2 linked regions of the Metabacillus sp. KUDC1714 genome follow. The protein of the gene in region 2 interacts with the protein of the main gene of each other region in a pairwise test. Links are inferred from orthologs where the notes say so. Each region holds a gene or a part of one and is shown on either strand. Other genes may lie near its edges.

Evidence for each region. The genes of interacting proteins can lie anywhere in the genome.
Region 1: the proteins of rlmB (region 2) and tsaE interact in binary tests that used the Escherichia coli proteins (3 or more experiments, as listed by UniProt). The link is inferred for Metabacillus sp. KUDC1714 from one-to-one orthologs.

The regions. Positions count from the first base shown.
Region 1 is NZ_CP055263.1:2,230,780-2,234,567, reverse strand. Bases 938-3,788 are described here. They hold tsaE (tRNA (adenosine(37)-N6)-threonylcarbamoyltransferase complex ATPase subunit type 1 TsaE), read right to left. Parts: upstream 2,675-3,788; coding sequence 2,201-2,674; downstream 938-2,200. Other genes in these bases: thiL (thiamine-phosphate kinase), read right to left, coding at 2,690-3,673; tsaB (tRNA (adenosine(37)-N6)-threonylcarbamoyltransferase complex dimerization subunit type 1 TsaB), read right to left, coding at 1,531-2,220; rimI (ribosomal protein S18-alanine N-acetyltransferase), read right to left, coding at 1,065-1,517; tsaD (tRNA (adenosine(37)-N6)-threonylcarbamoyltransferase complex transferase subunit TsaD), read right to left, coding at 938-1,068. Outside these bases: more of tsaD, read right to left, coding at 46-937. UniProt on the Escherichia coli protein: Required for the formation of a threonylcarbamoyl group on adenosine at position 37 (t(6)A37) in tRNAs that read codons beginning with adenine.
Region 2 is NZ_CP055263.1:2,078,968-2,083,732, reverse strand. What follows is about bases 979-3,868. They hold rlmB (23S rRNA (guanosine(2251)-2'-O)-methyltransferase RlmB), read right to left. Parts: upstream 2,851-3,868; coding sequence 2,107-2,850; downstream 979-2,106. Other genes in these bases: cysS (cysteine--tRNA ligase), read right to left, coding at 3,435-3,868; HUW50_RS09810 (Mini-ribonuclease 3), read right to left, coding at 2,869-3,276; HUW50_RS09820 (NYN domain-containing protein), read right to left, coding at 1,591-2,100; sigH (RNA polymerase sporulation sigma factor SigH), read right to left, coding at 979-1,523. Also shown: transcription termination/antitermination protein NusG, read right to left, coding at 1-206; preprotein translocase subunit SecE, read right to left, coding at 385-567; rpmG (50S ribosomal protein L33), read right to left, coding at 622-771; more of sigH, read right to left, coding at 867-978; more of cysS, read right to left, coding at 3,869-4,765. UniProt on the Escherichia coli protein: Specifically methylates the ribose of guanosine 2251 in 23S rRNA.

The DNA of each region.
Region 1 (3,788 bases), 150 kb from region 2 along the record:
ATATATAAGTAAACTAGGAAGGTTATGACCCAATTGAGCCACCTTTTAATATGATGTTAATTCAAGTCCAGGATTCGCATTTAGAGCTAAATCACTTCTAATGCCTTTATCATATAGAACGCTACCAATAGCCGCAATCATTGCTGCATTATCTGTGCAGAGGGACAAAGGTGGAATAATTAATTCTAACCCATCCCTTGAAGAAAACTCTTTTTCTAAAGCTGTACGCAAGCCTTTATTTGCTGCAACACCACCAGCTAGTAACAGTTGTTTTACAGGATATTTATCCACAGCTTGTGATGTTTTTGTCACGAGCACATCAATAACACTTGCTTGAAAACTAGCAGCAACATCTTTAGCTTCCAATATTATTCCCTTTTGCTTTGCATTGTGCAGCGTATTTATAACTGCTGATTTGAGTCCACTAAAGCTAAAATCAAATGATCCTGCACCTAACCAAGCTCTTGGCAAATCAATTGTTGGTTTTCCCTCATGTGCTAATCGGTCAATATGTGGACCACCAGGATAAGGGAGCCCTAAAGTTCTTGCAACCTTATCATATGCTTCCCCGGCTGCATCATCCAATGTTTCACCGATCACTTCAAAATTAGCATGTTCTTTCATATAAACAAGCTCAGTATGCCCACCTGATACCACTAAAGCTAATAACGGAAACTCTAACTCTTTAATAAGACGATTTGCATAAATATGGCCGGCTATATGATGAACACCTATAAGTGGTATACCATGGGAAAATGCTAATGCTTTTGCGGCATTAATCCCTGTTAATAAGGCACCAACCAGACCTGGTCCTTCAGTTACTGTAATTGCTGATAAGTCATTAAAGTCAAGGTTCGCTTGTTTCATTGCTTCCTCAAAGACAATTGTTAATTGTTCAACATGGTGTCTAGAAGCAATCTCAGGGACTACACCTCCAAATCGCTTATGACTCTCAATTTGTGAGGCTACTACATTTGCTACGATTTCACGACCATTTTTAATAATAGCTACAGCTGTTTCATCACAGCTTGTTTCAACACCTAATATATATTGATCTGTTCGATTCATACTAAATTCACCCACATTACTAAAGCATCTTCTTGATTATCTGTATAATATCTCTTTCTTATTCCACCTGATAAAAACCCGACCTTTTTATATAAAGATTGTGCAATATGATTAGAAACTCTTACCTCTAAGGATAACCGTTTTGCATTCATTTCTTTACTTAACTGGATTGAAAACCTTAGAAGAGCTTCACCAATCTTCATTTTACGATAATCGGGGTGTACTGCTATGTTTGTAATTTGTGCATCATCCATAATCACCCATAAGCCACAGTAGCCAATCACTTTCCCCTCAAATTCCACTACTAAATACTTTGCAAATAAATTTTGCTCGAGTTCATAAAATAATGACTCTTTCGACCAAGGTGCTGAAAATGAAAGCAATTCGATTTGATAAACCTCTTCAACATCTTCTCTTTGCATCTTTCTTATCGTAAACCTATTATCCAAGTTCTCCACCATCTTACTTTTGCTGTTCTAGCCATTTTGCTTCTGCTTCAGCTAGTCGGATATAATTTGGAACAAGGGAATGGACATCTGACGCTTCTTTTGTTAAGCCAATTAACCCTAGTTCACTTGGTCTCGGGTTATTTAACGTAACTTGTCCAAATTCACCCATATCTCCTAACGTGCTAACAATTGTTTCTTTATGAATCACAACGTCATTACCTACAAATAAAACCCGTTCCTTTTTATCCTCAAGTATTTTTAGCCAATCAGCAAGTAAAAGATTTTGATCGTTTTTAATTGTTACTAATCCTCCATTAGCATATTGATATAAGCCAGTATAAACTTGGCCTCTTCTCGCATCAAATATAGGAGAAATGAATCCATTAAAATATCTTCCGTTTGCTGCTAACACTTCTAGACTAGAGACACCTACTATTGGGATTTTCAAAGACCATGCCATTGTTTTCGCGATTGATACCCCGATACGAACCCCAGTATATGATCCAGGACCAGTAGCTACCACTATTTTATCAAGCTGCTGCGGGGTTACGTCACAATCACTTAGTAACCTATCTATAGCTGGCATTGCACGTACAGAATGGTTCTTTTTCAAATTTGTAATATACTCACCAATTACATTTCCTTCATCGACTAACGCTATTCCGAGCACATAATTGGTCGTATCAATTGCTAATACTTTCATTGCTTAACTCCTTACATATTTCAACATAATGAGAACCATATGGAGTCATCATGATTTTCCTTGTTGAATCATTTACATATAAGATTTTTATATCCAATCGTTCACTTGGTAATTGGTCTTCTATTAGATGTGCCCACTCTACCACTGTAATTCCATCTCCATGAAAATACTCATCAAAGCCTAAATCTTCATCAGCGTCCTCTAAACGATAAACATCCATATGATATAAAGGCAATCTTCCATCTTTATACTCTTTAATAATTGTAAAAGTCGGACTGTTTACATTGCGCTTTATTCCTAAACCTTTTGCTAAACCTTTTGTAAATGTTGTTTTTCCTGCACCTAAATCCCCTTCAAGTGTCACAACATCACTTTTTTTCACCTTTTCAGAAAGGCGCTTTGCAATTTCTAATGTTTCTTCAGAGCTATTTGTACTAAATTCGAATTCTTCCACTCTTACTCACCTTACTTATCTATTGAAGTGGTTGTAACCAGACTTTTCAAGCTTTATCACTTCTTGATTTTCTCTCTTTAGTAAAACGCCAGAATGGCTACAAGTAACCAGGCCAATCTTGGTAATTTTAATCATTTGCTCATCACATGCTTGTTTTAATTCAGTCCATGATTCTATTGAGGTAGTACCAACTAACTCAAAATCCTCACCACCAAAAAGGATCCACTTGTTTATATCATTAAAATTCTTTAATAAGAGCAATTCACTACTAACTGGAAGATCAATTTCATTAATTTCTATTCCTAACTGACTTGCATCAGCAATTTCATGAAGCTCACTTGCTAAACCATCACTAATATCATTTAAAGAAGCTCTTTCCAGTTTTGCGATAAGCCTACCCACTTTAACCTGTGGAATTGGCTTCTTATGACGATTAATAAGATAATTCTTATTCTTTTTATCTTCAATCGCTACTTGGTCTAATAATACAGCTAATCCAGCAGAAGAGTCTCCAATATTCCCTGTAACAAAAACGATATCTCCATCTCTAGCATTACTTCTAAGCGTCAGTACGTTGGGTTCTACTTCACCAATAACTGTAACTGTTATAGTAAGCTTGTCTGCAGTAGAAACCGTATCACCGCCTAATAAATCCATTTGATACATTTCCGCAAGCTCTTGCATTCCCTTAAATATCTCTAAAAGCTCATGTTCTTCCCAACTAGATGGAATAGCAATAGAAACCAAATAATAGATAGGGTTTGCGCCCATTGCTGCAATATCGCTTATATTCACAGCTAACGACTTATAACCAATTTCTCGCGGAGAAGATAAAGTTTTAAGAAAATGTACACCTTCTACCATTGAATCAACACATACTACTTGATTTTTATGAACTGAAGGCTCATAAACAGCAGCATCATCACCAATTGCTACTTTTACATTTTCTTGAAATATTCGATTGGGTTTTATTTTACTAATAAAATCAAATTCATCCATGTCTTTCTCCTAAATTATGAAAAAACCTTAGGAATTGTTTCCTAAGGAATGATCTCTTTTTAGTTTAGCTAATAGTTGTAGTTTATCCAAGTTTTTCACATTCTATCGTATCACA
Region 2 (4,765 bases):
ATCTCAACTAGTACATATCCAGGGAAGACTTTTTTCTTTACAACTTTCTTTTTGCCGTCCTTATAATCTGTTTCTTCCTCTTCAGGTACTACCACACGGAATATTTTATCTTCCATGCCCATAGATTCTACACGTTTCTCTAGATTTGCTTTTACCTTATTTTCATAACCTGAATATGTGTGTACAACATACCAATTCTTTTCCATAGTGTCAGGACAACTTGTCCTTCCCTCCCCACAGTAGATTTTATACTAAACGCACCAATACGAAAATCTATATTATTCTACATGAATACTAAATCTTTTTTAAACAATGAAAAAACCCGTTTAACGGGTTTTGCAGAGAAAGATTAATATTTTCTATTATAGCACGATTTTCCATCTGTTATTCAAAAATTAAACGAATTAAAGAAGAAATACCTAAGTCAATGACCGCAAAGAAAACACCAACAAATACTACAGTGGATACAACCGTAATTGTATACCTTGTCAATTCTTTACCTTTCGGCCAACTAACCTTCTTCATTTCACGAGATACATCTCGGAAAAAATTAACTAAACGTTGCATGAATGCTACCTCCAGGAATAATAGGGAAACTTCGTATAAAATAATTTATGAAGACTACTTTGTTTCACGGTGGTTCGTATGCGAATTACAGACTTTACAAAATTTATTGACTTCTAACCGTTCATTTGTGCTCGTTATATTTTTCATTGTAGTATAGTTTCTACTTCCACAGGAAGTACAAGCCAACGTTACTTTTTTTCGCATTTCCTCACCTACCGTTTCACTTTTATTCCATAAAACTGTATCATAGTGAGGTTTTTTCGTCAATAAACGATCAAATTCAGCCTAATTTTTGATTTTCACAAACTAATTTCTCTTAATTCTAAATACCGTTCAAGTTTTCTCTTTACACGCTGCAATGCATTATCGATGGACTTCACGTGTCTATTTAATTCTTCTGAAATTTCGTGATATGAACGGCCGTCTAAATATAAGACCAGCACCTTTCGTTCTAAATCACTTAATAATTCACCCATCTTAACCTCAATGTCATCAAATTCCTCTTGATTAATGATGAGCTCTTCAGGGTCCATAACTTTTGCACCGGAAATAACATCCATTAATGTCCGATCCGATTCTTCATCATAAATCGGCTTGTCCAATGATACATAAGAATTTAACGGAATATGTTTTTGACGAGTAGCGGTTTTTATAGCGGTAATGATTTGCCTGGTAATACATAATTCAGCAAATGCCTTAAATGAAGTGAGCTTGTCCTCTTTAAAGTCACGAATGGCTTTATATAAACCAATCATTCCCTCTTGAATAATATCCTCTCGATCCGCACCAATTAAAAAATACGATCTTGCTTTTGCTCGTACAAAATTTCGATATTTAGTAATTAAGTAGTCAAGTGCTTCACTATCTCCATTATGCACGAGTTCAACCACTTGTTCGTCTTCCAATAATCCAAATTCTTCCCTGTTGACCTTACCCTTGTTGAATGGTGAATTCAAGCCGATCCCCCCGACCGCACACAAGATAACAATATTATACAGCATGCATTTTGTAAGCGTCAACCAACTATAAATTCCCCCTGCGCCACTTCTCTAGCTTTTCCATGACATCATCAGGAAATAATATTTTTGAAGATGGACGTTTTTCCTCAATCTTTTTCACTCTGTGTTTAATTCTACCTTCTATGGAATCCATCTCATTCAACAACTCTCTCGCTGATTTACGAAGTGCACCTTGCCCAAATATCGCCCATTGTTCAGTAAAATCCGATGTAGCAACATGAACTTGAGTTTTAATATTGTTTAATGATATTGCTAGCTTTTCAATACGCTCATCTGCAGTCTCGTTCTCTCGAGTGAAAATAACCTCTACTCGATAGTTTTTTTGCTTTTTTTCAATTCCTTTTACAAGGTGTGCATCAAAAACGATAATAACTCGGTAACCAGTATAGGCTTGATATTCAGCCATTTTTTCAATTAATTGATTTCTTGCCTCAGAAAGATTGTCCTTCTTAAGCCTTTGTAAAAAGGGCCAAGCCCCGATAATGTTATATCCATCAACTAATAGGATATCCATTTCATTCTACTCCCCTAAAGGGTGTCGCTTTCTGTATACCTCATACATCAAAAGGCTTGCTGCAACAGAAGCATTTAATGATGTAACATGTCCCACCATTGGCATTTTAATTAAGAAGTCGCATTTTTCTTTAATAAGACGACCAATTCCTTTTCCTTCACTTCCTATAATGAGGGCTAGTGGCATTTTTCCGTCTAAATTACGGTAATCATCCGCACCTTTGGCATCTGTTCCTACGATCCAAACCCCTCGTTCTTTTAATTCTTCTATTGTTCTCGCCATGTTTGTTACACGGGCAACGGGGATATATTCAATTGCACCAGTAGAAGCTTTAGCGACTGTAGCCGTTAATCCTACTGCTCTTCTTTTAGGAATCACGATTCCATGTGCACCAACAGCGTCTGCTGTTCTCATAATTGATCCTAAATTATGTGGATCTTCAATTTCATCTAATAACAGTAGGAAAGGTAGTTCACCTCTTTTTTCTGCATTAAGTAAAATATCATCAACATGAACATATTCATAAGCAGCTACTTGTGCCACCACACCTTGGTGATTACCTTCCACCATTTGATCAATTTTCTTCTTTGGCACAAAGTTGATCGTTACACCTTTTTCTTTTGCAAGCTTCGTTATTTGCTGTGCTTGTCCTTTTAATGAATTTTCAGCAACCCATATTTTATTAATATCTCGAGATGACTTTAACACCTCTATTACAGGATTACGTCCAATAATATAATCTTGATCCATTAGCCTTTCCTCCTTTCTTTAATCATTAATAAACTCAAATGAAGCATGTATCAGTTCTTCCATTCGATTATGCTTTTTTTCTAAATAAAGATGTCCGATCAACGCTTCAAACGCTGTACTATATCGGTATGTTTGTACATCTGTGTTTTTCGGAATTGTCCCTGATTTTGCATTTCTCCCCCGTCTAATAACAGCTAATTCTTCTTCAGTAAAGCTCTCTGATGAGAATAAATGATGCAAAATACTAGCTTGAGCTTTTGCAGAAACATACCTTTTCGCTTGGTTATGAAGCTGGTTTGGTCGTATATTCCCTTTGGCTATAAGGTGATGCCTTACATAAATTTCATAGACAGCATCACCTATATAAGCCAATGCTAAGCTATTCAAAAGCTTCGAATCTTTAATTGTTTCAAAATCTAAAAACATGATGTTCCTCTTTTCTATACAAATGCCAAATGGCGTTTAGCAACAATTCCAAAAATGAAGGATAGACGGAACCATCGCTACAAGTCCCGCTCTATTCGCCTTAATCAACGTTAAAACTCTTACTATCTTTATTCCCTCATATCTAAAAACATAATCAATTAACTACGTTTCCATCTTGTTCCTTGAGGCGTATCCTCTAAAATAATATTTAAGTCTTTTAATTTATCACGAATTTCATCTGCTAATGCAAAATTACGGTCTTTTCTAGCTTGAATACGTTGCTCAATCATTAAGTCAATTTCATCATCCAGAAGATCTGCCTGTGCAAATTTAACACCTAACACTGCTCCTAATTGATCGAACTCATTAAGAAAAGCTTGAATGACTTCCTCTGACGTATTTTGTTCCTGTAAATAGTAGTTCGCTTGTTTTGACAAGTCAAACAGAACAGATATTGCATTAGCTGTATTAAAATCATCATCCATCTCTTTTTTAAACTGAAGATGATATTCGTTGATTTTACTAAGCCACCATCCATTGTTATCAGTCAAATTTGTGCTACTATTCTTTCGGTGTTGAAGATTAACATAAGATGTAGTTAATCGTTCAAATGCATTTTTTGTACTTTCCAATAAATCTTGTGAAAAGTTGATTGGATGTCGATAATGGACAGATAGCATAAAGAAACGAACAACTTGTGGGTCAATTTCTTTAATGATATCGTGGACTAATACGAAATTTCCTAATGATTTAGACATCTTTTCATTATTTATATTTATATAACCATTATGCATCCAGTACTTTGCAAATGGTTTTTGATTTAAAGCCTCTGATTGAGCAATTTCATTCTCATGGTGTGGGAAGGTTAAATCTTGGCCACCTGCATGTATGTCTATCGTATCTCCAAGATATTTTTTTGCCATAGCTGAGCATTCTATATGCCAACCAGGTCGACCATTCCCCCAAGGACTTTCCCAGGAAATTTCTCCTTCCTTCGCCGCTTTCCACAAAACAAAATCCAGCGCATCAAGTTTCTTCTCTCCTACACCAATCCGGTTACCTAAACGTAGTTCATCAATTGACTGATGTGAAAGCTTACCATACTCCTTAAATTCTCTTGTTTTATAATAAACATCTCCACCAGCCTCATAAGCATATCCTTTATCAATCAATGCTTGAATAAAGTCAATGATAATATCAATGCTTTCGGTAACACGTGGGTGAATTGTAGCCCGCTTGCATCCAAGTGCCGAAACATCTTCAAAATAAGCATCGATAAAGCGCTCTGCAATTGTTGGTACATCCTCGCCAAGTTCATTTGCTGCTTTAATTAATTTATCATCAACATCAGTAAAGTTAGATACAAAGTTTACTTCATATCCACTATATTCTAAGTATCTTCTTACTGTATCGTAAACGATTGCTGGTCTGGCATTTCCTATATGAATATAATTATAGACTGTTGGACCACATACATACATTTTCACTT